DNA from 3 places in the Halomonas sp. CSM-2 genome. Region 3 is predicted to be linked to each of the others. Evidence: predicted binding sites of a transcription regulator. Region 3 holds the regulator's gene; each other region holds the start of a gene.

The links. The regulator FliA, encoded in region 3, starts transcription of late flagellar genes. The targets are predictions, from matches to a motif close to CTAAAGTTNNNNNNNNNNCNGCCGATA.
Positions count from the first base shown of each region.
Region 1: a site for FliA is predicted at 3,666-3,692, ahead of B7L15_RS16060 (FliC/FljB family flagellin). Genes of this name have one in related genera too.
Region 2: a site for FliA is predicted at 3,894-3,920, ahead of B7L15_RS06715 (MbtH family protein). Genes of this name have one in related genera too.

Region 1 is NZ_NBYR01000020.1:2,018-11,730, forward strand. It holds gene B7L15_RS16055 (O-linked N-acetylglucosamine transferase, SPINDLY family protein) at 1-2,273, opposite strand, end outside; gene B7L15_RS16060 (FliC/FljB family flagellin) at 2,462-3,592, opposite strand; gene fliD (flagellar filament capping protein FliD) at 3,833-5,233, opposite strand; gene fliD (flagellar filament capping protein FliD) at 5,459-6,811, opposite strand; gene B7L15_RS16075 (UDP-glucose dehydrogenase family protein) at 7,017-8,333, opposite strand; gene B7L15_RS20030 (hypothetical protein) at 8,373-8,864, shown strand; gene B7L15_RS16085 (serine hydrolase domain-containing protein) at 9,142-9,713, shown strand, end outside.
Region 2 is NZ_NBYR01000006.1:158,227-167,939, reverse strand. It holds gene B7L15_RS06740 (zinc ABC transporter substrate-binding protein) at 1-939, shown strand, start outside; gene B7L15_RS06735 (ABC transporter ATP-binding protein) at 952-1,719, opposite strand; gene B7L15_RS06730 (inositol monophosphatase family protein) at 1,886-2,683, opposite strand; gene B7L15_RS06725 (RNA polymerase factor sigma-70) at 2,889-3,416, shown strand; gene B7L15_RS06720 (FecR/PupR family sigma factor regulator) at 3,548-3,754, shown strand; gene B7L15_RS06715 (MbtH family protein) at 3,984-4,229, shown strand; gene B7L15_RS06710 (thioesterase II family protein) at 4,219-4,959, shown strand; gene B7L15_RS06705 (4'-phosphopantetheinyl transferase family protein) at 4,937-5,695, shown strand; gene B7L15_RS06700 (TauD/TfdA family dioxygenase) at 5,688-6,689, shown strand; gene B7L15_RS06695 (condensation domain-containing protein) at 6,730-9,713, shown strand, end outside.
Region 3 is NZ_NBYR01000003.1:46,993-56,705, forward strand. It holds gene flhA (flagellar biosynthesis protein FlhA) at 1-619, shown strand, start outside; gene flhF (flagellar biosynthesis protein FlhF) at 659-2,830, shown strand; gene B7L15_RS03030 (hypothetical protein) at 2,827-3,384, shown strand; gene B7L15_RS03035 (flagellar protein FlhE) at 3,450-3,857, shown strand; gene B7L15_RS03040 (RNA polymerase sigma factor FliA) at 3,888-4,589, shown strand; gene B7L15_RS03045 (motility protein A) at 4,685-5,503, shown strand; gene B7L15_RS03050 (OmpA/MotB family protein) at 5,509-6,189, shown strand; gene B7L15_RS03055 (hypothetical protein) at 6,196-6,771, opposite strand; gene B7L15_RS03060 (adenosylcobalamin-dependent ribonucleoside-diphosphate reductase) at 6,966-9,077, shown strand; gene B7L15_RS03065 (ribonucleoside-diphosphate reductase) at 9,137-9,713, shown strand, end outside.

The sequences.
Region 1 (9,713 bases), on a different contig from region 3:
GGCAACTGGGCCAACACCTTGGCGCCTTTTCTATGGCGTTCAGGCAACTGGTTATCTGGCAGTGGGGTGAGCGAGCTGCTTAGCGCCGGTTCCAGGCAGGCATTGAGTTTGGCTGGCTGGCCATCGCCAAGCGAGGTTTGTTGGAATAGTTGGATATGTTCATGCCCAGCGTAGGCCTCTGGGTTTTGAACGTCGCTCGCTGCATCAAAAGCAAGGAGAGCAAAGGCATTGGTTTTGGCAAGCTTTTCTGCCGCGCTGGCTTTAATGAGTTTGGCGCTGTTATCCAGCACAACGAGCTTGCCTATTAACTCCCACTGGAAACTATCGCTTGAGGTAGACTTCTCTGCTGCCTGAATATCCAACAGTTGTTTGTCATCCTCAAACCACAGATCACCTGCCGCATTGAACGATAGCGCTTCTGGGGCTTTTTTCTCACAGTAACGTTGCCAAATGGCACGCATGGCTTGGGTAAAATGTTTGGCAAAGCGCGGGCCATCACATAATGGTGATTGCAGCAGTACCTGGCGTAAGCTGCGGCGAATAGTACTTAAACTTTCTAAATCACTGGCCAGTTCTAGCACGCGGGTGTGATATTCCTCCCAACTATGGGTCACCAATTCTGGCATGCCCGCATGGGTTAGGTGGGTAGCACTGTGACGGCCCGCAAAGGTTGGCCCTGGTAACGTGACGACCGGCACGCCCATCAAGAATGCTTCGCAGGTGGTCAGCCCGCCTGAATAAGGCCAGGGGTCCAAGGCGATATCGGCTTGGTTATAGGCTTCAAGTAACTCGTAGTTGCTGCCAGGACCTTCGATAATTAACCGCTCTCGCTTAATGCCCTCCGCTTCCATCGCGCTGTAAAGACGCTCGCAAAAGGCTTCGCTGGTGTAAGGACGGCCTTTTAATAGCAACTTGGAATTGGGTAGGTCCTGCATAATGCGCGCCCAGCGCGCCAGGGTGACGCTGTTAAGTTTGGTGGGGTTATTAAAGCAAGCCAGCGTGATATAACCATTGCGGTTAGCAGGTAGTTCGGCTAATGGCGGTAGTTTGGCCGGCGGGTCAAACACGATGTAGTCATCCGGCATGCGAATGAGTTTCTCAGTGTAATACGCATCTTCGCCTGGTGGAGTTTCGATGGCATCGCTGATCAAGTAGTCGATCGCCTGCACACCGGTGGTATTGATTAACCCGCCAACCCATTTCACCAGCAGCGGTGCAGGCTGCATGGCCATTACACGCATACGGTTACCGGCATTATGCCCGGTGAGGTCAATCAAAATATCTATTTCATCTTCGCGGATTATTTGGGCAAAATCTTCATCAGAAAGGTGCTGCATGGACTGCCAGTGGTGCACTACCGCTTTAATCCTACGCGTCAACTCATCATTTACCTCGCTAGAGGTATAGGCAAATAACTCTGCTTCAGATGTTGCTAGGTTTCCCAAGCATCGAATAATCATCTTGCCGACGGGGTGCTTGCGTAAACCGTCTGAAAAAAAACCTATACGCAAACGCTTACTCGGCTGAAGGGTGCGCCGTGGCCGAGGTGGAGCTGTTTTCGGGGCGTAGCGCGCTTCCCAGGCTTGAGCCATCTCAGCAATTGCTTCACGGCTTGCCATTGGGTCGTAGTGCATTGCTGTTAGTTGGTTGGAGTAGGGTAAAGGATTTTCAGCTGCGCGCTTAACTGCTTCAAAGTAATAAAAATAGGCATCGTCAATCCGCCCAAGCTCTCGACAAACGTTTCCAGCACCGTTCCAATGAGAATAATGCCCTGGTTGAAGCTTTATTAAGCGCTCATAGACATTTTTGGCATCATCGTAACGGTAAAGGCCTAAATAGATCGCCCCTAAAGCACTTAGTACATCAATGTCATTTGGAGCAATTTGGCGGGCCCGTTCGGCCAAGGCTAACGACTTACCAAAAGCAGCATGATCTAAATAAACCTTAGCGCGTGTAATCAAACCATGTGCCGATGGCTCCCCTACTGACTCAGCCTCATCCAGGTAAGCCAGCGCTTGATAAACGTTGTGACGCTTATAAGCCACATAACCTAACCATTCGTAGTGTTTTGGCTCGCTGGGGGCCAGCTCAGCCGCTTTTTCAAATGCTTTCCGTGCTTCGTCCAGATCGCCATCTTTTGCGGACAGCCGTCCCAACCACTGCCACGCATCCGCGTTCTCCGGGTGCTTCAAGGCATAACGCTTGGCTTGCTCGCGTGTCATGTTTTTTTTATGCAACGGGCGTTTTGACGTGCGGTGTTGTTTGGCTGGCATTCTTAGCGGCTCGGTCGAAAAAAGGCAAACAATAAAAAATTAAGCGTACGCTGCTTACTAGGGAGCTAAAATGAGAAGCAGCCTCCATATTAGCGAGTTATTGGGCGGTTTGGCAGGAACCCAATATAAAAAGCGGGCCCGAAGGCCCGCTAAGTGTTGAGCAATTGCTCAAAATACTAACGAGAGGATTAGCCCAGCAGAGATAGCACGTTCTGCGGCAGCTGGTTGGCCTGCGCCAGTACTGAAGTACCGGCCTGCTGCAGGATCTGGCTGCGCGTCATGTCGGCTACTTCAGACGCATAGTCGGCATCTTCGATGCGTGAACGAGCAGACGCCAGGTTGGTTTCGTTGGTACTCAGGTTAGTGATGGCCGACTCGAAACGGTTCTGCACCGCACCGAGATCAGAACGTAAGGTATCAACAGTGCTCAGCGCAGAATCAAGTGCAGCCATCGGCCCGTCACTAAGCTCGCCGACAACAACTGCCTCATCGGAATTAATATTCACCGTTAAGGAGTTACTCGTTGTGTCACCAGCAGCACCGTCAACAATTGTAAAGTCGCTTGCATCAACAGAAACAAACGCAGTGGCGCCATCAGCATCGGTACCCTGAATGAACCAGTTACCATTTCCATCTTGCTTGAACGCAGTTGAATCAAGAGCATCAGGGGTAAAGTTACCCGCAGTCCCGGCATCGGCTAAGGTCACGTTACCAGCAGTGATGTTATCGCCATCGCCATCTACAATATCACCAGCCGCGTAAGCCGTCAGAGCAGCAGCACCGCCATCAACACCGTTGACGTTGAAGGTATCCAGGCTAAGTGTTTCAGCAGTAATCTCTTCGAGATTCACTGAAATTGTTTCACCATCATTAGCGCCAACTTGGATTTGAAGACCTTGATCGCTGGCCAGTACTTGTACGCCATTGAAGTTAGTCTCTTCAGAGATACGATCAACTTCGTTAAGGCGTTGGTCGATTTCTGCCTGGATAGAGTTCAAATCGTCCTGGCTGTTGGTACCGTTTTGCGCCTGAACAGACAGTTCACGAATACGCTGTAGGTTGTCATTAACCTGGTTAAGAGCACCTTCAGCGGTCTGCGCGACGGAGATACCATCGTTGGCGTTACGCTGCGCCTGGCTTAGACCATTGATCTGAGAAGTCATGCGGTTGGCGATCGCCTGACCGGCGGCGTCGTCTTTGGCGCTGTTAATGCGGAGGCCAGAGCTCAAACGCTCCATGGAAGTCTGCAGGCTGTTCTGCGATTCACGCAGGTTCTGCTGGCCGATCATCGAGGTGATGTTGGTATTGATCACTGACATGGTGTAATACTCCTTGCTTTGGACACTGGCCCTGAGGCCTGCTTTCGGCCACCTTGTGTGCCGTTATATTTATTAACGGCGCGGCAGAGCGAACCTTTAGGGTCAAAGTTAAAAAAACACCAAAATTCGCTAAAAAATTGTTATCAAAAGTAAACACAGCGCTTGCTAGAATTTTGATACGCAAACAGGGCCTTTCGGCCCTGTTGATATGACTTGCTCTATTGCTGGCTAGCGAACGGGTTACTTACGTCCCAACTGATAATCCAGCGCGTCAAACTGTTGGGTGAGATAGGAGCTTGTGCTGTTCATCTGGGCGATCATCGCATCCAATTGGCCGAACTGGGTACGGTAGCGGGAAATAGTGCGATCAATAGTGCTTTCCATACGCTCATAGCGCTCACCAAGGCTATCGATGCGGTTTTCTACACCGCTAATCGCATTGCCCAGGGTGCCGTTTTTGCTCATCAGCTGCTCAAGCGTCGTGCTTAAGCTGCTTGCCAACCCCACTGAGTTCTCATTACCTTCTACACCTGTAAAGAAATCGCTGAGGGAATCGGGGCTGTTTTTGGCCAAATCGCTGACGGCTTCGTCGTCCATTTCCAACGTGCCGTCGCGCTGCAGGGTAATACCTAGCTGGGTTAGTGTGGAAAACTCACCGCCCGCAACACCACCAGTCAATACGCTGCGAAGGCGGTTTTCAATGGTGCGCACAGTACTATCGCCCACCAACTCCGCCGCCACACCTGTCTCACTATCATAATTGGTGGCGGTGCCAATGGTACTTTTGACATCATTGAAAGCTTTAACAAATGCGCCAATCGCTTCGCGTACTTTCAGCGTGTTGCGCTCTACCGTGACGGTGCTGCTAGCGGTTTCGCCCGCCCCTAGGCTTAGCTTGCCTAGGTTCAGGGTCACGCCTTGAATGGCATCTTCAATGCTGTTGCTGGGGCTTGTAATCGCAATGCCGTTAACCGTCAGCGCGGCATCCTGGCCGCTTTGCGCGGTGTCGCTGGCAAAAGGCGGCGTGGCGACGTCAGTGCCACCGGCATCTACGAAGCTGAAACCGGTTACCGAGGCATCCAGGCCCGTCTCGCTGGAGCTAAGGGCCAGGCGGTAGCCTTCGCCGTCAAAAATCACGCTGGCGCTGACGCCCGCGTCTTTCCGTGCGTTTATCGCGTCGCGAATGTCTTCCAGGCTGCTGCCCGCGGCTACGTCGATGTTAACGCTTTCCTGGCCTGCAAAATCGAGCCGTAGCTGGGTGGCACCACCCATATCGAGAGGGGCATCGCTTTCAGTATCGATCAGTCGTTGAGAGGCCAGCGTCCCGGCGGTGGCAAGCGCAGTAACCTCTACCCGGTAGCTACCGGGCATGGCATCCGCGCTGGTGGTGGCCGAAACCTCGTCACCGCGCACGTTGGCCGAAAGGCTCTGGTAGAGTTTGGGATCATTCAGCGCATCAACCGCATCCTGGAATTTATCCATGGACGATTGAATTTTGCCGTAGGCGGAAATCTTGGCTTCCTGCTGTTCCTGCTGGCGGACAATCGGTGCGAGCTTGCCGCGCTCGGCATCGTTCAACTGGTCCAACAGGCTGTTGAGGTCTAGGCCTGAGCCAATACCGAGAGAGGTTATCGTCGCCATACTGGGAATCCTCAGTGTAGAAGGCTAAACCAAACACGTATTGCGCCCATAAAAAGGCCGCCCGTGTTCTGTTTTTATCGATTCTTTAATATATGTTCTTTGCCTATCGGCCAAAGAGCAGGCTTCTTTAACGCCTTTTTGTTGCTTAATGTATCACACTGGCATTGAAAAGCCCGCCAGAAGGGCGGGCTCAAGTTCATGAGTTACGTTGATTCGCGGAGACTATTAGCCACCAGCTTGCGCATCTAGCGCGGCAAACTGCTGAGTCAAGTAGTTACTGGTCTGGTTCATTTCGGCGATCATGCCGTCCAATTGGCCAAACTGGGTGCGATAGCGATCAATGGTTTGACCGATGGACTGCTCCATACTGGTGTAGCGACTGCTCAGTGATTCAATACGGCTTTCACTGCCGCTGATCGCGCCAGTAACGGTACCATTGGTACTCAGCATCTGCTCCACGGTGGTATTCACCTGACCTGCCAGACCAGGATTATCGCCACTGCCCGCGAAGAATTCAGATAGGGCCTGCTGGTCGTTGGCGACGACGTCATTTAGCTTGTCGTTATCCAGCGAGAGCGTACCGTCAACCTCAAGCGAAATGCCGACTTGGCTAAGCATCGAGAAGCCATCGCCCTCTTGCGCCACATCGCCACTCAGCACGCTGCGCATGCGAGACTCAACGGTACGAACCGTGCTGTCACCATTGAGTGGTCCAGCCTGCCCGGTCTCCTGGTTGAAGTTGGTCAGCTCGCCTGTTGACTCTTTCAGCGCGTTATACGAATCGACAAACGACGTGACAGCTTCACGCACGGCAAGAGTGTCCTGCTCTACCGCAACGGTGCTATCGCCCTCGCTTTGCAGGTTCAGCGTAACGCCTTGAATCGCACCCTCGACCTGATTGGTCGGGCTGGTGATATCGATGCCGTTGACGTTTAAAGCAGCGTCGGTGCCATCCTGCAATGTATTTGCTGTATCAGCAGCGAACGGGGCGGCATCGCTAAACGAGAAGTTACTGATAGATGCATCCGCACCGGTTTCTCGTGAGCTTAGTGCCAACCGATCTTGGGTGCCATCGTTGATGATAGTGGCATTGACCCCCGCGTTTTCATCCGCGTTGATGGCATCGCGGATATCTTCCATCGAACTGTCGGCGGCGATGGCAACCGTCGTTTCACTGCCGTCGCCAAAGGCGAACGTCATGTCCTGGGCGGCCGTGGTGAGTGCCGCTTCCGCATCGTCTACACCCTCGGAGGCCAACGTACCCCGCGTGGCCAAGGTATCCACGGTAATGTTGTAACTGCCGGGCATGGCAGTTTCATCGGCGGCAGCGCCCACTGATTCGCCACTGACATTGGTCGACAGGCTCTCGAAGAGGGAACCGTCAGCAAGTGCACTCGCCGAGTCCTGGAACTCGGAAAGCGCACTCTCCAACTGCCCATAGGCCGATATTTTGGTATTTTCGGTTTCTACTTGTTGCTCAATCGGGACAAGCTTTTCGCGTTCAGCGTCTTCAAGCTGATCGAGCAAGCCGTTCAGGTCCAACCCTGACCCTATACCGAGAGAAGAAATAGCACCCATACGCTAACCGCCTTTTTTGAAACGAGTGAAGCAACCGCCTTCATTAACGCCCATCCACTACACCTTACTGGGCTACCGTGTTGCTAACGTTAAATATGTTTATTTCATTACTGATTACTTAGTGACTCGGCTTATAAAGAACAACCTTGAACATTCTAGCCAATTTTTAAGTACCAAAATGTAACCAAGCGTGTGCGAGTGCACGCTATCGCCCGACCCCCAGATACGTAAGCCCCGCTGCCTGGGCGGCGCTTGGTGTAAACAGGTTGCGGCCATCGACCACCACTTTATCGTTTAGCTGGCTGGCCAGCCATTCCAGATCGACGCTGCGAAATGCTTTCCATTCGGTACAGATCACCAGGGCATCAGCCCCTTTGACTGCCTGAATGCGGTCGCCGGCGAGCAGCAGATCGTCGCGGTCGCCGTAAAGGCGGCGGCATTCGGCCATGGCCTCGGGATCGAAGGCCTGCACCTTGGCGCCCGCCTGCCAGACCGCCTCCATCAACGTGCGGCTGGGGGCTTCGCGCATGTCGTCGGTGTCGGGCTTGAAGGCCAGCCCCCACACGGCAATGGTTTTACCCGTCACATTACCCAGCGCTGATTGCAGTTTGGTGAATAGGGTTTGCTTTTGCTGGGCGTTAACCGTTTCCACTGCATTGAGTAGCGCGGGGGTGTAGCCCAGTTGCAGCGCGATGCGCTCAAGGGCCTGCACATCCTTGGGAAAGCATGAGCCGCCGTAGCCACAGCCGGGGTAAATAAAATGGTAGCCAATGCGCGGATCGCTGCCGATGCCTCGGCGCACGTCTTCAATATCCACGTCGAGACGTTCGGCAAGGTTGGCCATTTCATTCATGAAGCTGATCTTGGTGGCCAGCATGGCGTTGGCGGCGTATTTGGTGAGTTCTGCCGCGCGCACGCTCATGAACATCAATTTTTCGTGGTTACGGTTATAGGGGGCGTAGCATTCGTGCATGCGGGCTTTGACGCGCTCGCTTTCAGTCCCGACGATAATTCGTGCGCCGCGGGTAAAGTCCTCAATTGCGGCGCCTTCTTTCATGAATTCAGGGTTGGAACACACATCAAACGGCACATCGACGCCACGGGCAGCGAGGGTTTCGCTGATCGCTGCATGCACCTTCTCAGCAGTACCTACCGGCACGGTGGATTTGTCGATCACCAGCTTGTAATCGTTCATGTGCTGGCCAATGGTGCGCGCAACATCCAGGACGTAGCGCAAGTCTGCGCTGCCGTCTTCATCCGGCGGGGTGCCCACGGCGATAAACACCAGCTCACCATCGCGCACGGCTTGCTCGGCATTGGTGGTAAAGCTGAGCCGCCCGGCGTCGACATTGTGCGCGACAATATTGCTGAGACCCGGCTCGAAGATGGGCACTTCACCGGCATTCAACTGGGCGATCCGCTCGGCGTTAACGTCCATGCAGGTGACCTGATGGCCGACATCGGCCAGGCAGGCGCCTGCGACTAATCCTACGTAACCGGTTCCAAAAACACTGATATGCATGCCGTGTTAACTCACTCATCAATACGGGTGGCGAAATTTATGACGAGCTTATCACGTCATTTGGGCATTGATGACGGGGCGTGGCAGGAAAAACATGGGATAGACGTTGGTCTAATATCGACTTTCGTTTATAATGCACTGCAACACCCCGGCATTGAGCACATAGCATTAAGCATGCGTTTTCAGACGCTCAGTGCTGCCCGGCTAACGTATCAGGAGAAGGAAATGCCCAACGACATGTCCACCGCCAGTCACGTTCAGCGCAGTTTACGCCAGTGTTTGGCCGTCGTGGCAGAGCTGCTTTACGACAACGGGCATGTATTGGAAACCATCACCCTGACCAAACGCGGCCTGAGCAGCAAAGAATTGAAGTTGCTCAACCAGAGCGCGCCGGACTGGGCCACCTGCCAGCAGGTGCTGGAAACCAGCCAAGCGGCCACCCGCAATGAGCAGGGTCGGTTTGTGTTGACCCCCATGGGTCGCGAGCTGATGTTTGATATGTTCGGGGAAGGCGCAGCGGACTGTGCCTAGCCCCTGACACTAACGTCGTTTTTAGCGGATACCTAGAAACGACAGGATAAACAGCACGACCACGACCAGCCCGATGATATAGATAATATTTCTCATAGATGCACTCCTTGCGAATTGCGTGGTTAAAAACGCAATTTGTTGTTGACCTATGTAGCCTAGCAACCCTTCCCAGATTTTGCGTATTCAAGACGTTAGTTGCCCCCTCAGTTAACAAGACTGACTGGAACCCTTACACCGCTGTGGGTTCAAACAGGTTCCTGTTTGTTGAGAGTTTGCCATGCGCTTGTTGATGTCCGCCGCTTTTTTCGCTGCCACGCTGTTCTCCTCCGCCATTAGTGCCCAACCGACGTCTCCCTCACCGCCCAAGGCTGATGCGCTCAGCAACCTGAGCGACGACGCCCGCGGTTATTCACGCTTGCACAGCATTGTGGTGGCCCATCAGGGTCGGATCATTCACGAGCACCACCAGGGCGGCCCGGGGGTTGATGCGCCCGCGAACATCAAGTCACTCTCGAAAACTGTACTGGCGGCGCTGGTGGGAGCTGCTATCGAAGAGGGTATTATCGAATCCACCGATCAGACGCTGGTGTCGCTGCTCGGCAACCATGTGCCTGAAGGGGCGGACCCCGAGGTTGCCGATATCACCGTGAGTCATTTGCTGTCTTTACAGGCAGGGCTTGAGCGCACATCCGGCCAGAATTACGGCGCCTGGGTGGCCAGCCCCAACTGGGTGGAAGATGCGCTGACACGACCATTTGTCGACCGACCCGGCGGTCGCATGCTGTATTCCACGGGTTCCAGTCATTTGCTGTCTGCCGCACTGACGTACTCCAGCGGCGAGTCCACCTA
Region 2 (9,713 bases), on a different contig from region 3:
CTGTTGGTGGGCCTTCCCTTGACGGCCTTGGCCGATGTTCCCCGTGTGGCGGTGGATATCCCGCCGGTGCATTCACTGGTGGCCAAGGTGATGGGTGATCGTGGGTCACCCGAGCTTTTCATCCAGCCCGGCGCATCCCCCCACGGTTATTCACTACGGCCCTCGGAAGCAGACGCCTTGGATAATGCCGATCTGGTTGTATGGGTAAGCAACGATCTAACGCCATGGCTATCAGGCCCGGTGGAGAATCTGGCCGGCGATGCCAGGCATCTGGAGTTGATGCGCGTCTCCGACATCAACACCTTTGCCTATCGCGAAGGCGCGACGTTCGATGTCGCTGACCACGACCACGACCACGACCACGACCACGACCACGACCACGACCACGACCATGGTCATGATCATGCCCATCATCACGACGGACAAGACCCGCATGGTTGGATGGATCCTGACAACGCACGGCGTTGGCTCGACGCCATTGCCCAGCAGCTTGGTGAACTGGACCCGGAAAACGCAGATTATTACCGTGACAATGCGGCGAAAGGTCGACAAGCGCTTGAATCACTTGAGCAAGACATCGAAGAGCGCTTGGCTACCAGCGAGAGTACTCGCTTTATCGTGTTCCACGACGCCTATCAGTATTTTGAGAAGGCGTTTGATGTAACGGCAGCGGGCGCGATTTCCATCGGCGATGCCTCCTCACCCAGCCCTGCACGCATTGAAGCTATTCAAACAATGGTCAACGAAGAGGACATTCACTGCGTCTTCAGCGAGCCGCAGTTTAACCCGCAAATTGTCGATGCCGTCTTTGGCGATACCGATACCTATATCGGCGTCATGGACCCCCTGGGCGTTGACCTAACGCCTGGCCCCGAGCTTTACGACGCGCTGCTCAACCAGATGGCGGATGAAATCCAGCATTGCACAAACGCCATGTGACTGGCTGGCGCGTCACTGCGCCACGGCGATATTGTGCTCCCCGTTCGGGTGCTTCATGACCTGCATGGGGAGCCCGTAAATCGCTTCCAAGGTGCTGTCGCACATCATGTCATTGGGGGCGCCGCAGGCCAGTAGGCGGCCGCTGTGCAGCGCCATCAATTCATCGCAATAGCGCGATGCCATGTTGATATCGTGCAGTACGATAATCACCCCGAGGTTTAGCTCATCGCACAGCTTGCGAATCAGCGCCAGGACTTCGATCTGGTGGGCGATATCCAGCGCTGCAAGTGGCTCATCCAGGAGTAGAAAACGGCTGCCCTGTGCCAACAGCATGGCAAGCCAGACTCGTTGACGCTCGCCGCCGGAAAGCGTATCGACCAGACGGTCGGCGAAGTCCTCGGTGTGGGTGAGGGCAATGGCGCGGTCAATAGCGTATTTGTCTTTCTGGGTGTGGCGCCCCAGCAGGCCGTGCCAAGGGTAGCGGCCAAAGGCCACCAGTTCGCGCCCGGTCAGGCTCTCGGCGCTGGGCAGGTGCTGAGGCAGGTAGGCGACTTGGCGCGCGAACTCGCGGTTGCCCCAATCACTCAGCGGGCGCTGATCAAAGTAGATCTCTCCCTGGCTGGTAGGCTGCTGCTGGGCCATGAGCTTTATCAAGGTCGACTTGCCCGAGCCATTATGGCCAATAAGGCCGTAAATCCTGCCTTCCTGAAAGCTATGTTCAATGGGCGTTAGAATCGGTTTTCCATTGATTTCGAAGGTGGCCCCTTTGACCTCGAACATGAATCACTCCTAGCGATGCGTTAATGACCATGGCTCCATTCTAGTGCTAATAGTTCTCATTTTTAACAAAGAAATGGAAAAAAATCACGCGGGAGCGACTGCGCTCTGTGCAGGCGCGCTATCGGTAGGCAGAAGGAGAGGTGCCGATCAGGCATGGCAATGCGGTTTAGTCGTTTTTCATCAACGTCAACAGTTGGCCATGCCGCTCGGGGTGGGCCACAAGCAAGCTATTCCATTCGCCGGGATGTGCCTCACCAGCGAGGTCGGTAACGCTGCAGCCTGCTTCTCGGGCAATCACAATGCCCGCGGCGATATCCCAGAACTCGAGCTTGGCGCCCTGGGACCAAAAGGCATCAAAACGGCCCAGACTGACGTAGGCGATCTCGAGCGCCGCCGAGCCAGGGCTGCGGATGCCAGCCACTTGAGGCATCAGCACGGTAAGCTGGTTGAGGGCCGTGGCGCAGTCGCCTTTGTCATGGTAGGGCAGACAAGTGCTCACCAGCATTTCGGTCATTGGGCGAGGCGAAGGTGTGGTGAGCTTTCGATCATTGAGAAAAGCCCCCATGCCCTGGGCCGCCCAAAGCATTTCATCAAGCAGCGGTTGATAGACAACGCCCATGACGAGCTCATTACCTTTGGTGACCGCGATCGACACCGAAAAATGTGGCACGCCGTGCAGGAAGTTATTGGTGCCATCCAGCGGATCAATCACCACGGTATAGTCGCTATCGGAACTGGGCGTCAGGCCGCTTTCCTCACCAAGAAAGGCAATATCGGGAAAAGCGCTGCCGATACAGTCGATAATGATATTTTCAGCCGTTGTATCGTAGTAAGTCACGAAATCAGACGCGCCCTTTTGCTCAAAGGCAATCCGCCCCTTTTGCGAATATCCTTCGCGCAACAAGGTGCCCGCTTCATAAGCGGCTTGCTTGAGCGTTTCGAGCAGGTCATTGCTATCCAGCATCGTTATTCCCCTGGGCAGAGCGACTGATGCGCCTTGCTGAGCGCATGGTAGCTTCACGATAACCCGCTATCCATGACGCGCCGGTGACAGACACCTGCCTCGGGTTGATTCAGATTGGTCTCACCGATTGACTTACTGCCATTTAACGCAAATAATAACTATTGCCATTTATTCCGTAGTGTCAATCAAGGCAGGAGGCCGAGCTATGGATGTCCACCCCTGGAGCGCTGAATTAGAGGATATTTTCGTCAATCAGCGCCCCCGGCTCCGCTGTGTCGCTGCAAGGGTCCTGGGCAATACCGATCAAGCCGATGATGTATTGCAGGATGCCTACCTGAAAATTTCAGAGGCCACCACGCTGTTTGAGATGAAGCAGCCCATATCCTACGTGTCGCGTGTGGTGCGCAACCTTGCCATTGACCGCTGCCGCCGCTCGGCCTTTGAGTCAACGCTGTTTGCAAAAGAGGAGGAGGGGGATAACGCTTCCTGCGCCTCACACTCCCCAGAAGTGATTGCCATTGATCGCCAGTCTCTGGCCCAGGTGGTGGACGCACTGGATGAGCTGCCCGAGCGAACGCGGCGCGCCTTTGAACTCTACCGTTCGGGAAGCCATACGCAACGGGAAGTGGCTCAGTTGCTGGGGGTTTCCACCACGTCAGTCAACTTCATGATTCGTGATGCGCTAACTCATTGCCGTCTGTCGCTGCGAGGCACGTCGTTGCCAGGCAGATAAGCAGACGTTCGCTGTGCCGCTTTTGTTGTCGCTTTGTTACACTGCCAGCACATAGTGAAAGCGTTGTTAGTAGCAGGCGCTTTCCGGTCCAATGATTGATCGGGCAGCAGTAGCGAGGCTAGACGGTAACGATGAATAACGACAGCGGCGATGAAGCCGTGTGGCAAACAGCCCTGGACTGGCTGATGCGCGAGCATGAAGAAACGTTGAGTGATGCGGATCGCGAGGCGCTCCATGCATGGCTAGCGGCGTCTTCCCAGCATTGCCGGGTATTCCGTGAAGCCGAACAGCTATGGTTGCTGACGGGGATGGTCCCGCGCAGTGATGAGCGTCGCTGACAAACGGTGGTTTTCTCTCCTTCCTGTTTCCTTTTCCATGCCTACTCCTCCCTCTACGACGGTTTAGCGCCTTGTGCGCACCAGGACAGCCTTAAGTCCGACAGGCTGCTGGTCCCAGACTGATTGATTTTCTTTCCCGTTAAATTTTCTGATACCTCACTCGTCATTATGTAATGAGAAGCAATTGCGTTTTATTTCTCATTCCTTAGACAATGGTGAGGTTAGTCCCATGACAAGCTGTTTTGATCGTGAAGATGCCGTCTTCCGCGTATTGGTCAACCACGAAGAGCAGTACTCCCTCTGGCCCGAGTGGAAGGCGATTCCCCCTGGATGGACCGACACCGGTGTGCTCGGCGATAAGCCAACCTGCCTCGACTACGTCGAAAAGACCTGGACCGATATGCGGCCCTTGTCGCTACGTCAGTGGATGGATGAGCAGGCCAACAGCGAGGCGGAGCAGGTGAATGCCGGTTAAGCGCTTGAGACTGCTCTGCCTGCCTTGTGCCGGGGCCAGCGCCACCATGTATCTGCGCTGGAAGCGTCAGTTGCCCGTCTGGGTCGAGGTCTATCCCGTCGAGCTGCCTGGGCGTGGCGAGCGCCTGGGTGAGCCGCTCATCGATGACTTCGAGACCCAGGTCGTGAGGCTGTGCGAAGAGCAGGCAACGCGGATGCGCGGCGACTTTGCCCTGTTCGGTCACAGCATGGGGGCGTTGCTGGCCTACGGCATGGCCGCTCGCCTGCGCGATGTGGGGCGCCCTCAGCCGCGGATGCTGTTCGCCTCGGGCAGCCCGGCGCCTTCAATGCGCGACCCAGACCGCTTGGCGGGCCTTGATAACGACAAAGCCCTGATTGCGGATCTACGCCAGCAGGGCGGCACCCCAGAGGAGGTATTCGAAAGCCCGGAACTGCTACGCCTCACGCTCGATGTGTTGGCAGCGGACTATCGTCTCTGCCGCAGTTTCCGCTATCGCGGCGGGGCGACGCTTGCATACCCCCTACAGGTGCTCGCCGGTCGCGATGACGATATCGAAAGCGAACGCCTGGACGCTTGGCAGCGGGAAGCGGGTGGTGCGTTCGCGTTGAACTGGTTTGGCGGCGGCCACTTCTTTATTCGTCAGCAGCAGGCCCAGGTGCTGGCGACCATCGAGCGCGCGCTTACCCGACGGCTTGAGGAGGTGCCCCATGCAGCGCCTGCGGTTAGCTGAAGGCACCCCTGAGGGCCTTGAAGTCTGGCGCTTGGCGCTTGACCTGAACGCCCCGGTGGCCGTCGACGACGAGCGGCTGCTGAGCCAGGCCGAGTGGCAGCGTGCCCAGCGGCTTCGCCGTCACCCCGATGTCGTCCGCGCTGTGACGACACGTGCTGCCCTGCGGCGACTGCTATCCGCGCACACTGGTATAACGCCAGAAAAGCTGATGTTTACTCAGAGCGCTTACGGCAAGCCAGCGTTGGAAAACGCGGGTGGGCCGACCTTCAACGTTTCTCATTCGGGCCATGTCGCCCTGATTGCCCTCGCCCCCAGCGGCGAGGTGGGGATCGATATTGAGCGCTGCCGCCCCGAGGCCGAACTGGCGCCGCTGCAAGGGCTGGTGCTATCGCCGAGTGAGCAGCTCGGCCACGCACGCGACGGCTTCGCACTGCCCTTCATGGAGCGCTGGGTGGTTAAAGAGGCGGTGCTCAAAGCCCTGGGCCTGGGCATTGCAGAGCATTTGCAGGCGCTCTCGGTTATGCCCGCTCCTGGGCCATCAGGCACCTATCACCTTGAGCACTCGCTCCCCATTTCATCCTCTTTGCAAGCATGGCCGCTGTCAGCGCCGAGTGGCTATGCCGCCGCCCTGGGCTATCTCGACAAAAGCTATGTCGACGCGGGCTGTACCTGCTATGCCCATGGCGCACAGGGCCAACGCGACTCAACGACTTTTCAGGAGATCCATCATGGATAATCAAAGCGCAATCCCAACGCAACCCACCAACGCCATTCCCGAACGTCAGGGGCCTGCTGACTCGGAGCTGCCCATCATGATATCCCCCGCCTACCCGGGGCAGCCACTGCTGGAAGCCTTTGGCGAGTTGCGTGGGGATATTGAATCCCTGGTGACCCGAGTTGGCGGCGTGCTGCTAAGAGGCTTTGATGTGCCCACCGTGGACGATTTTCAGCAGTTTGCCGCCGCCTTAGGTCATCCGCTGCTGAGTTATGAGTTTGCCTCAACACCGCGTTCAGCAGTGTCATCGGGTATTTATACCTCGACCGAATACCCCGCCCATCAACATATTCCCCTCCACAATGAGCAGGCTTATACCCGCGAGTGGCCGATGAAAATCTGGTTCCACTGCGTCACCGCCGCCCCTGAAGGGGGAGAGACGCCGATCGCCGATAGCCGCGCGATTTACCGTCGCATGCCGTTAGAGATTCGCGAGCGTTTCGAACCCGGCATTCTCTACGTGCGCAACTACGGCGATTTCGATATGCCTTGGCAACAGGTGTTTAACACCGAAGACCGCGCTGAAGTGGAGGCATTCTGCCACCGGGCGGGGATTCGCTGCGAGTGGAAACCCGACGGCGACCTGCGTACCACCCAGCTATGTCAAGGCATAGAGACTCACCCGGTTACCGGTGAGCGGGTGTGGTTCAACCAGGGCCATCTTTTCCATGTCTCCAACCTGCAGCCAGAGGTACGCGAGTCGCTGGAAGAGATGCTCGACCCCGAAGACATGCCCCGCAACGTCTTCTTTGCCGATGGCAGCCCCATCGACGACGCCATTTTCGACGAGGTTCGCGGTGTGCTGGCCGACGAAACGGTGATGTTCCCCTGGCAGGCCGGTGACGTGCTGATGCTCGACAACATGCTGGTCGCCCACGCGCGCACGCCGTTTAAAGGGCCACGCAAAGTCGTTGTCGCCATGGCGGAAGGCCACGGCAACCTCTCAAGCGACTGAACGCCTCATCCCACGGCCAGGAATTCCAGCAGGTATACCCATGACTACAAGGCACGCTCAGACAATGAACAGCCACCCGGCCCATCACGATGTTTTTATAAGCTATGTCGAGCACTTGAGCCGTCTGGCCCGGGAAAGACCCGGCGACAGAGCGCTGGTCGTCGTAAATGCTCAAGGCGAGACCATCCTCGACTACGCCACGCTGGAGCGGCGTTCCCGCGCCCTGGCCAGCGAGCTCCAGCAGCGGTTCCCGGTTGGTGAGCGCGCCTTGATCCTGCTGGATAACGACGAACACTACGTGGTGTCGTTCTTTGCCTGCCTGTATGCCGGTGTGATTGCCGTGCCGGTCTTCCCACCGGAATCGGCCAGGCAGCAGCACCTGGCACGCTTGCTGGCCATCGCCGACGATAGCCAGGCGGCCTGTGTGCTCACTTCTTCGGCGATTATCGAGCTGATCGCCTCAGCGGGAAAAGACGTCGGTAGCGCCGAATTGATCCCCGTGGATGCCGTAGATGAGAGCCGCGCTGAGTACTGGGCTGAGCATCGCCCGCAGCGTGACGATATCGCCTTTTTGCAGTACACCTCGGGCTCCACGGCCACGCCCAAAGGCGTCATGGTGAGTCATGGCAACCTGATGGCGAACGAGCGTGCCATCGAGACGGGCTTCTCGATTGGCGCTGACGATGTCTTCGTCAGTTGGCTGCCGCTGTACCACGACATGGGCCTGATCGGTGGGTTGCTGCAGCCCATCTATCGCGGTATCCCCGCCGTACTGATGAGCCCCACTTTCTTTTTGCAGCGGCCGATACGCTGGTTGGAGGCAATTTCTCGTCATGGGGGCACCATCAGCGGCGGCCCCGATTTCGCCTACCGGCTGTGCCTTGAACGTATTCGCGACGAGCAGATTAAAGCGCTCGATTTATCCAGCTGGCGGGTCGCGTTCTCAGGCGCCGAACCGGTGCGACACGCAACCCTCACTGGCTTTATCGAACGTTTCCGCCCTGCGGGCTTCGCCGCTGATGCCGCAGCCCCCTGCTATGGCCTGGCCGAAGCGACGTTATTGGTCAGCTGTAATCCACGCGGTTCGGGCGTGGTGGGTACGGCTTTTTCTCAACAGTCACTGGCCGAAGGTAAAGCTGTTTCAGCCGTTGAAGGCAACACTCTGGTGGGCTGCGGCACGCCGGAGTCGGGTCACACAATCGATATTGTCGATCCCGAAGGGTTTCTCTCGCTGCCCGAAGGCGACGTGGGCGAGATCTGGGTCAATGGGCCCAGCGTGGCACACGGGTATTGGCGGAACCCCGAGGCAACGGCCAACACCTTTGTCACCCGCGATGGGGTCAGTTGGCAGCACACCGATGCAGAGGCTCACGACGTTCGCGATGATCGCTGGCTGCGCACCGGTGATCTGGGCTTTCTGCACAAAGGGCAGCTGTATATCGCCGGGCGCATCAAAGATCTCATCATTCTGCGCGGCCATAACGTCTACCCCCAGGATATCGAGAGCGCTATCGAGGCGGAAGTGGAAGCAGTGCGCAAAGGACGCGTAGCGGCCTTTGCCGTGACCACACCGGAAGGCACCGAGGGGATCGGCGTGGCGGCTGAGGTCTCCCGAGGCATGCAGAAGCTGGTGCCCGTCGGGACGCTGGTCGAAGCGCTAAGCGAGGCGGTAGGGAATGCTTGCCACGAGCCACTTTCTGTCACGCTTCTACTCAACCCCGGCGGCCTCCCCAAGACCTCCAGCGGCAAGCTACAGCGCAGTGCCTGCCGCCAAGGCTGGGAGGCAGGTAGCCTGGATGCCTACGCCATTCACGCCTTCGGGCATTTTGCCAGCGGTGGCGACGCTGAGTGCGGAGGAAAGTCATCGCCATCTACCTCGGAACCAGAGAGCGAAACGGAGCAGGCGTTGGCGAAGCTCTGGTGCCAAGTGCTGGGGGACGGCAAGGAAAAGCCGTTGGGAAAAGATGCTCACTTCTTCTCCAGCGGGGGTAATTCTCTGGCGGCGGTGCAGTTGGCTTCACGCATTAGCGATCATTGGGGGATTGATTTCCCGACCAGATCGGTTATGGAAAAGCCGCGCTTTAGAGATGTGGTTGGTGAAGTAGAGCGGCGGTTAGCGAATCCTTCGTCCTTCCATCAGGGGGCTATCCAGAATCCACTGATACCGATCCCCCGCCATGCGGAACTACCTTTAGCACCTATCCAGCGTCGGCTCTGGTTAGTTGATCGCTTGGCGAGTCAGGCGTGTGACCGTGAGCGAGCCGCCTACAACCTCCCAGCGCTGTTTTCCCTGAAGGGGGAATTGCAAGTGGAGGTGCTGGAAAAAACCATCAATGCCATCGTTGCACGGCATGAGGCATTGCGTACTCGCTATCCCGAAAACGATGGGGGTAATCCTGTCGCGGTTATCGAGGATCAGCGAAACATCGAACTCCCTGTTTTGGATTGCAGCGATCTTTCAGAGCAGGAACAACAGCGATATCTGCAAGATACCTTCGCCGAGTATGCGAACACACCATTTGATCTTGCTACGGGCCCTTTAATAAAGGCGGGCTTGTTGCGTTTTGGCGCACAAGAGCATGTCTTGGTGCTGACCATTCACCACATTGTGTTCGACGGCTGGTCAACGAGCGTATTCATTCGTGAATTTGCCTCTCTGTACGGGGAATTACTGGAAGGGAAGGAGTCTGGGTTACCCGAACTGGGTATTCAGTACGTGGACTATGCCGCTTGGCATGAGAGAGCCCTTTCAGGAGAGGCCTTCGAGAAAAGCGCAACCTTCTGGCGTCGCTATCTAAGCGATGCTCCTCCGCTCTCAACACTACCGGGAGACTTCGCTAGGCCCAGCCAAGTATCGCACGCCGGTAGTGCTCTGAGCATGTCGCTAAGCCCTGAGCTGTCAACGTCCTTAAACCGGCTCGCCACCCAGCATGGCACCACGCTATTTACGCTTCTATTGGCGAGTTTTCAGCTGTTGATGCATCGCCAGACATGTCAACAAGATCTAGTGGTGGGAACCGATGT
Region 3 (9,713 bases):
GATCGCGACGCATCTCAATCACCTATTGCACCGCCACTCGCCGGAAATGCTCGGCCGCCAGGAAGTTCAGAAACTGCTGGACAAGCTGGGCAGCGAGCAGAAGTCGCTGGTGGAAGAAGTCGTACCCAAGGCCATTTCGCTCACGGTGCTGCAGCGTATCCTGCAAAACCTGCTGGATGAAGACGTGTCGATTCGCGACATGCGCACCATCCTTGATACCCTGGCTGAGTACGCCAGCCAGCAGCAGGACGCCAACGAGCTGACGGCTCTGGTTCGTGTGGCCCTGGGCCGAGCGATTACCCAGCAGTGGTTTGCCGGTCAGGATACCTTGAACGTGATGGGGCTGGATGCTCAGCTAGAGCAGGTGCTGGTGCAGGCGATGAACGGCAACGGGGCGATGGAGCCGGGGCTTGCCGAAACGCTGATGACCCAGGCCCAGCAGGCACTGGAGCGTCACGAAAGCAGTGGCGAGCCGCCGGTACTGGTGGTTCAGCATTCCCTGCGTGCGGTGTTGTCGCGGTTCTTGCGCCGTCGCTTGCGCCATATGGCCGTCCTGTCCCAGGCTGAGATACCCGATGACCGCACGCTGCGGGTAACCACTGTGGTAGGGGGCCGCTGATGCCAGCGTCACTATTTGACTCACGCCCAGGGGTAATACATGAGTGTTAGACGTTTCGTGGGCGCCAACAGTCGCGATGTGATGCGCCAGGTGCGTGAAGCGCTGGGTGACGACGCGTTGATTGTCGCGAACCGGCGCACTGAGGGCGGCGTTGAAATTCTCGCCATGGCCGACGAAGCCGTTGATCATTTCGAGCCTTCGCCCCCTCCCGCCAACGAGCCACCGGCTGCGCCGAAGGATCCGCTGGAGTCGATGAGTGAGCGCTTACTGCGCGAAATGCAGGATATGCGCTCGCTGCTTGCTTCCCAACAAACCGACCGTAGCACAACACCCACTGCCTCGACCGCCAGCGGGACAGAGCGTTGGCGACAGCTGCTTTGCGGTGTTGGTTTCAGCCGCGAGCTTGCCGACGACATCCTGATGGACCTGCCGGGCTTCCTGTCGGCGCAAAGTGCGGACAGCGAGCAGGCACTGCCTTGGTTGCGTGAGCGCCTGATGGCACGACTGGCCGTGCTCCAGGATGAGCCCGAATTTTTCGATCAAACGGGCATTGTCGCCCTGGTTGGGCCCACCGGGGTTGGCAAGACGACCACGACCGCCAAGCTCGCGGCTCGCTTTGTCATGCGCCATGGGACCCGTCCCGTCGCCCTGGTGACCACCGACAGCTTCCGTATCGGCGCTCATGAGCAACTGCGCATCTACGCGCGCCTGCTGGATATCCCGATGTACGCGCTGGATGCGGAGCAACCCATCGACGACCTGCTGAATCGTCTGCAGGGCAAACAGTGGGTCATCATCGATACCGTGGGCATGAGCCAGCGCGACCAGCGGGTCATCGAGCAGATCGCTCACTTGCAGGGTGGTCGCTCCAACGTCAGGTTGGTACTGCTGCTGAATGCCGCCAGCCAACCGGAAACGTTGGAAGAAGTGGTGATGCGCTATCGCCAGGCTGCCCGTGCGGCAGGTGCTGAACTGGATGACTGCATCATCACCAAGCAGGACGAAGCGGGACGTTTGGCCCCTATCCTGGATATTGTCATGCGCCATGGCATGCGCGTGCTGTTTGGTTCCTATGGTCAGCAGGTCCCCGAAGATATGGCGGTGGCGGACCCGGCTACCCTGGTCGATCAGGCGCTGAATACCGACGCGGCCGGGTCAGGCAGTGGATCTCCATCCGCCGCACCGCTCAGCATGCCCCGCTGGTCACGGGATGTGCTGGGCCAGGGGCGTCGTCTGTCGTCGCTGTTTGCGCGTCTGCGCGAGCGCATGGTGGGCTTTGAGCGTCTCGAAGGCGTCTGGGATATCGCTAACCTGCCCAGCGTGTTGCAGGATCAGCGTCTGGACGAGCTTCTGGAAGGGTACCCACCGCCCCAACACATGCTGGGCATGGCCTGGTCGCCCCGCCGCAATGAACGCGGCTGCGATTGGGCGATGCCGGATATAGGACTGGATGCCGAGGGCGCCTGGATGGCGCTACCCTGGCTTCAGCACCGCCAGCCCGCTGGCTGGCAACCGCGCATGACCACCTTTAGCGAGCGCGATGGCGTCGCCGTGCACCTGCTGCCGTCATTACCCGATAGCGAGGCGTTGACCTGGTTAGAGCGCCAATACCTGACCTGGGTCAGCCTGGCACCCCCGGCACTCAGGGTAAACTTGCACGGTGAACGCTATGCGCTGCGCCAGCTGTTTGCCGAGAGTACGCTCAATCACCGCGTCAATGTGCGCTTCCGTGGCCAGCCGATGGCGCTGTGGACGGCCTATGCCGAAGTTACCGACAAAGAGGGGCGGGCGCTGCTGGCGTGGTATGGCGAAGTCCGTGACCCCGAAAGCGCCAAAGTGGTCACCCGCCGTTACTGGCTCACCCCCGCGCGATTGGGCAATGAGGTGCTGAGCCTGCTGGTGACCCAACTGCAGAGTGAAAGCCTTGCGGCGCTGACACGGCGTGCCTGGCAGCAGCTCAAAGACGCCGATAGTGGCGACGTAAGCCCTGAAGTGCGCCTGTTGATGGCCAGTGGCATTGCCGCCATTGCCGGGCACCTTGATTGCGCCGAGGACGAGGTCGCCGGTGCATTGCACGGTGATGTGCTGAACCTGCTAAGCAGCCGTCGCCGTCGGCGGGATACGGCATTGCTGGATGCGCTGGTATACGCCTTTATGGCCCGTGATGCGATCCGCCAACTGGGCGGTGTTAATCGTGAGGGCCTGGCATGAGCGCACAAGACCAAGCTTCTGGGCTGCGCAAGTGGGCGGATCTGCAGCGTCAGCAGCGGGGCGATGAAGCGCCTCCCGAGGCAACGGAATCATCCGGGCCGATGGCCTACCGCTCACCCGTGGTGCCCAGCGCGGCGGCCATGGAGCCGCCTGTCACACCGCCTAAGCCTAAAACGCCGTTAATGGTCACCGGGCTATCAGGTGATGGGCCGGTAGAGGTGCGCAAGGTCAGCGCGCGCCTGGGCCAGTGGGCCGCGCTAGGGCGAGCCTGGGCCGGGGATCCGGCCGACTGGGATATTCGGATCGTGATGCCGGATGAGCCAGAACTGGCGACGCTCAGTCAGCAACATCGTCGCTGGGCGTTGTGGGTCAGCAGCGATGCCGATGCATTTGGGCGCATGTACCAGCTATTGAAACAGCTGCGGCAGCATAACGGCCCGCAACGCTTGTTGGCACTGCACGAGCCTCACCTGCCCAGGCAAGGCCTATTGGCCAACCTGCAGCAAGCGGCCGGCCACTATCTTGACACTGAATTGCTATTGCTGGCCCGCTAATGGCAGCTAACGCCGGTAAAGCGTCTAATAATCGGGGTTAATCCGCTCATGAGAAGGAACGATGCATGCTAGGCTATTGGCGTCATGCGATTAGCATTTTGGTACTAGCCCTGGGACTCGGTTCGTTTGCTCAGGGAGCGTCCAGCAGCTGGGTGACACATGTGCCGGGGCTCATGGTGACCATGAGCGACCGCGCCAGTCGCAGTGAACCGGTTCGTCCTCCAGCGGGCGCTACCACGCCAGCGGCGGTCATCGAGCGAGTCCAGTGGCAGTACCAACACGCGCCCGGGGCAGCGCTACAGGCATGGTTATGCCACCCCGAGCGCTGTGTGTCATTATCGGGCATGCGTGGGGAGACCCGTGCTTTATCAGGCATAAGTGCGACAACGCCCCTGCATTTTCAATTTGCGCTAAACCCAGGGCAGCGTCCCGTTAGCGTTAAAGGGTTGCAGATGATAGTGAATTACCAGTGAGCACAGGTGGTTTAGCCGCGAGGCAATAGGATGTACACAGCACAAGGCAGGATCAAACAAAGTGAGCTGATGACGGAGTATATGCCACTGGTGAGACGTCAGGCCTTGACGCTTCAGGTCAGGTTGCCGGCCAGCATAGAGCTGGATGACTTAATCCAGGCAGGCATGATGGGGCTACTGGAAGCTCTGGGACGTTTCGATGCCACTCAGGGGGCCACCTTTGCGACGTTTGCCAGTCAGCGCATACGCGGGGCGATGGTGGACGAATTGCGTACCCGTGATTGGCTGCCTCGCAGCGTCCGTCGTTCGGCGCGGGCCGTTGATGAAACCGTCAGGCGTTTGGAGCAGTCGCTTGGGCGTCCCCCCGAAGAAACGGAAATCGCTGACGCCATGGAGATGCCGCTGGGCGACTATCAGCAGCTATTGCACGATACCAATAGCGGGCAGTTGCTGCCCTTTGAAGAGCTGGTGGCGGATGGCAGCGAACCGCATAATCGCGAAACCGTGAGTTCGCCGTTTGACCACTTGCTCGATGCCCAGCAGCGGGAAACCCTGGTGGCGGCCATTGAGGCCCTGCCCGAGCGTGAAAAGTTGCTCATGGCGCTGTATTACCAGGAAGAGCTCAACCTGAAAGAAGTGGGCGCTGTTCTCGGCGTCACGGAGTCACGCGTTTCCCAGTTGCATAGTCAGGCAGTCAGCCGTCTGCGCGCCAAGTTAAACGACTCGGTTTAGGGGCTTTTGACGTCACTGCCAGGGCAACGGCGATTGGCTGACGTTTTAGCGCTCGGTGCTGATAAGCCCCGTTATATTGCTTTAAGGAGCACGACATGAACCCATCGACGCTGATCGGTATTTTCGCCAGCATCCTGTTGCTGGTAAGCGTCCTGTTTTTCACCGCCGAATCGCCGGATAGCTTCCTCAACCTGCCCGGGCTCGCCATCGTGGTCACGGGCACACTTGCCGCTACCTTTATCAGCTATCCCCTCAAGGAAGTGCTGCGGGTGGTGCGTCTGGTCGGGCTGGTCTTCCGGCGCGAAAACACCTACGTGCGTGATGATATCAACGAGTTGGTGGCCATGTCCCGGCTGTGGTTCAAGGGCGATGTCCGCGCTGTTGAACGAGAGCTCGAAAACACCCGTAATCCGTTTTTGCGGACCGGCATTCAACTGGTGATCGCCAACACCAAAGAAGACGAAATCTTCGATATGTTGCGCTGGCGTATTGCGCGGCTGAAGGCGCGTGAGCATGCGGAAGCCCAGATATTCCGCACCATGGCCACTTATGCGCCCGCTTTCGGCATGATTGGCACCCTGGTGGGACTGGTCAATATGCTGGAAGTCATGGACGCCGGCAATCTTGATGTGATCGGCCCGCGCATGGCGGTGGCGCTGCTGACCACCTTCTACGGTATCCTGCTGGCCAATCTGGTGTTCAAGCCTATCGCGGTAAAGCTCGAGCGACGCACCGAGGAGCGCCTGATCACCATGAACATGGTGCTGGAAGGGATCTCCCTGATTACCAAGCGGCGGTTACCTTCCTTTATTGAAGAAACGCTCAATTCCTTTGTCGCCAATTACCATGACGAAATCCGCGAGCCGGAGGTCAAGAAGCCGCGCGCCTCGAATAGCGCCCCCGCTAAGGGGTAGTCGGCATGTTGGACCGGGATACCCGCCATACATTGGAAGCGCCACTGCCCAAGGACAGTGGCGACGATGGCTGGATGACCAGCTATCTGGATGTATTGACGCTGTTGCTGACCTTGTTTGTCTTGCTGCTCTCGCTGGCGCCACCCGGCGGTAACGATGCCGGATCGCAAGCCAGCGTCGTTGAAGCATCTCCCGGCGCGATTGCCGACCTGCCTCTGGCGTCACTGGCGGCCGGGATCGAGCCCCGTCATAGCGGCCTTAAGCCACGCTTTGAGGGTGTCAGTATCCCCGGGGTGGATGTCTCCCAGGGGCGGGAAGGGGTGACGCTGCGCATCAACGACAACCTGTTGTTCGATAGCGGCCGGGCGCAACTCACCGGGCAGGGCCGTGACCTTGTCGAAAGTCTTGTCGAGACGCTCAGCGCCTTTGATGGACAGGTGTCGATCGAAGGCCATACCGATAACGTGCCCATCGCGACCTCGCACTTTCCTTCCAACTGGGAGCTATCAGCAGCACGGGCGATCGCAGTGGTCCGCCACCTGGATAGCCAGGGGCTCGAGGTTGATCGCATGCGCGCCGTTGGCTATGCCGATACCCAGCCGATCGCAAGTAATGCCACGGCGCAGGGGCGGGCGGCCAACCGTCGTGTCGAACTGGTACTCAGGCAACCGCCAACCCAGGAGTAACCCCTACTAAGACGCATCCCGGCACAGGCGCTGCATCCTTGCCAGTGCCTCTCCCGCGCCCTCCAGGCTGAATATCATGTACCAGGGGTCTTCATCTCCCTGATCAAAACCCAGGAAGACCTGTTCACCAACACTCATGTCGGCGATCAATTGATCGATATCGTTGAGATAAAAGTGGGCATAAAAGCCGTTATCGCCACGCTCGGTGATAAATTCGGCGACGCTGTGAATGCGCTCTCGCTCATCGACGCGTAGCCGCGCAGGCACCTGATTAACCGCTTGGCTTTCGCCCTGAGCGGCCTCCAGCTCGACACGCATCTCCAGCCAGGGTAAGTCGCACACGCCCTGGGTGGCATTGATACTCAAGGTGGCATCGGAATAGCTGTGCGCTTCCACGGCACGAAAATGCCGCTCGTCACCGAGGGTCAATGACATCGACTGCCAATGCTCATGGGTTTGGTCGTCTTCGACGTTAAACGACACGGCATGAGCCGATGGCAGCGATAACACCAATGCCGCGCCAAGTGCAGAGTAAGCAAGTGCGGAATGAAAACGCGATATCAACGGCATGAGCAGGCCCATCATCTGGAAAACCCTTAGCCTATCGTCTGATGCTCGGGGACAAAAGGCTAACGCGCTGATTTTTCTATATATGGTAGAAAAAATATCAAAAAGCAGCCGATATAGTGGAAAGTCAGGGCTATACTTCATCCGGTTGCCTCGTATAATCGCTTTGACCAAGTGCTATTTTCACCGCCGCTAAGGAGTTTCGCGACATGAGTACTGCTACCCAGGCTATGAACACCTCTAACGATGTCCCGCTGCAGGCGCCGTCGCGGGAAATTTGGGATGCCAAGTATCGTCTGAAGGATCGCCATAGCCAACCGGTGGATCAGGACCTGGGCGCGACCTTCGAGCGTGTAGCGAAAGCCTTGGCGGATGTAGAAGGTGACAAGGCGCAAGAGTGGCTGCCCAAATTCCGTTGGGCGCTGGAAAATGGTGCGGTTCCTGCAGGTCGTATTCTCTCCAATGCCGGGGCTGACGCCTATAAGCCCGCGGTAAGTCTGATCAACTGCACCGTGTCGCGCACCATCCGCGATTCGATGCGCGATATTCTGGATTCCGTGGTGGACGCAGGGATGACGCTCAAGTCCGGCGCCGGTATCGGCTACGACTTCTCCACGCTGCGCCACAAGGGCGCCTTTGTGTTTGGTGCAGGTGCGGGCACCAACGGCCCCCTGGCGTTCATGGATATCTACGACAAGATGTGCTTTACCGTCGCCTCGGCGGGCGGCCGCCGAGGCGCCCAGATGGGCACCTTCGATGTTGGCCACCCCGATGTGCGTGAGTTTATCCAGGCCAAGCGCGAAGCGGGGCGGCTGCGTCAGTTTAACCTTAGCCTGTTGATTACCGACGAGTTCATGGAGGCCGTCAAGCATAACACGGACTGGCCGCTGGCCTTCCCGCTCCACCCCGGCGAGAAAGAAGACGTCAGCGCCGAGGACATCATCTACCGTGACTGGCCGGTAGTTGAAGACGGCTACACGGTCGACGATGAAGGCCGTGTGGCCTGCCGCATTGTCGAGGTGATCAAGGCGCGGGAACTGTGGGACACCATCATGTCCTCGACCTACGACTATGCCGAGCCTGGGTTCATCCTGATTGATCAGGTGAACCGCATGAACAATAACTGGTTCTGCGAAGATATCCGCGCCACCAACCCCTGCGGTGAGCAGCCGCTGCCGCCGGAAGGCGCTTGCCTACTGGGCTCGGTCAACCTGACCCAGTTCGTGATTGAACCGTTCAGTGACCAGCCGCGCTTTGATTGGGATCGCTACCGCAAGGTGGTGGCGATCTTCACCCGCATGCTGGATAACGTGGTCGAGATTGCCGGCTTGCCGCTGCCCCAGCAGCAGCGCGAAATCGAAGCCAAGCGTCGCCATGGCATGGGGTTTCTGGGCCTGGGCTCGACGTTGACCATGCTCAAGATCCCCTATGGCTCACAGGCGTCGCTGGCCTTCACGGAAGAAGTCAGTCGTCACCTGGCACTAGAAGGCTGGAAGCAGGCGCTAGAGCTTTCCCAAGAGAAAGGCATGGCGCCGGTACTTGCCGAAGAGCACGTGATCACGCCGAAGATGATGCGTGAGCGTCCTCAGCTTGCCAAAGACGGCTATGAAGTGGGCGATAAGGTGCCCGGTCGCATTCTCCATGCCCGCTACAGCCAGTACATGAACAAGGTGGCTGAGCTGGAACCCGAGCTGGTGGCGCAGCTTGCGGAACACGGTGCTCGCTTTACCCATCACAGCTCTATCGCGCCGACCGGCACGATTTCGCTATCGATGGGTAACAACGCCTCCAACGGCATCGAGCCGTCGTTCTCGCACCGTTATTTCCGCAATATCATCCAGTCTGGCAAGAAAACCAAAGAGCAGGTCGAAGTTGTGTCCTTCGAGCTGGCAGCCTATCGCCACTTTATTGCTGCTGATGCGGTGGACAGTGACCTCCCTGACTACTTCATTACGGCTGATGCCGTCACCCCCGAGCAGCATGTCGCGGTGCAGGCGGCGGCCCAGCAATGGATCGACTCGGCGATTTCCAAAACGGTTAACGTGCCCACCGAATTTCCGTTCGAACAGTTCCAGGACCTGTATCTACAGGCTTATGAAAGCCGCCTGAAAGGCTGCACGACCTTCCGCTTTAACCCGGAAGCCTTCCAGGGCGTGCTGGTGCGTGAGGATGACCTGAAAAACACTACCTATGTATTTGAGCTCGAGAACGGTGAAACCCTCGAACTGGCCGGCGATGAAAAAGTGATCTACGACGGTGAAGAGCACAATGCCGCCAACCTGTTTGATGGCTTGAAAGAAGGCACTTACGGCAAATGGTGATGCCTGGACGCGGCCCATCACGCACAGCCAATGCACACCTTTGCTAAGTGGAGAACGTTATGACTGTTGAAATTACCTCAAAGATCGTCGGTTACCGTATCAAACAGCAGGAGCCGACGGCGCCCAACCCAACTCTGCCCGAGGAAGACCCGCTGACGGTGCGCATTCCGTCGCGCCCGGAAGGCACGCTGGAGGCCGTCTCGGAAAAGATTTCCTACGTGGGCGCTGAAGGCCGCAAAAAAGTTTATCTACTGGTGTCCTTCATGCCGGTGGAAGGCGTGGTCGGCGGCAAACGCGTGGTCATCGAGCGGCCGGTGGAGTTTTTCTTCCCCTCCGGGCAGCTTTCCAGCGAACACCAATGGATTACGGCTACCATGCGTAGCCTGTCACTGGCGGCGCGGGGCGGCTATGTCACCCAGGCGGTCGCGGACCTACGCAAGGTTGCCTGGGATAAGGGGCTGGTGCGTTGTGGCATGAACCGCTGGAACAAACCCATGTTCCACGATTCCGAAGTGGCCGCCATTGCCTGGTCGATCCAGCAGATTCTGTATCGCCGGGGCTTTCTGGATCAGGACGGCAACCAGGTGCCGGTGGAAAGCCTGGTGGAGCGGTACGCGCATCGTATGCAGCACGGCC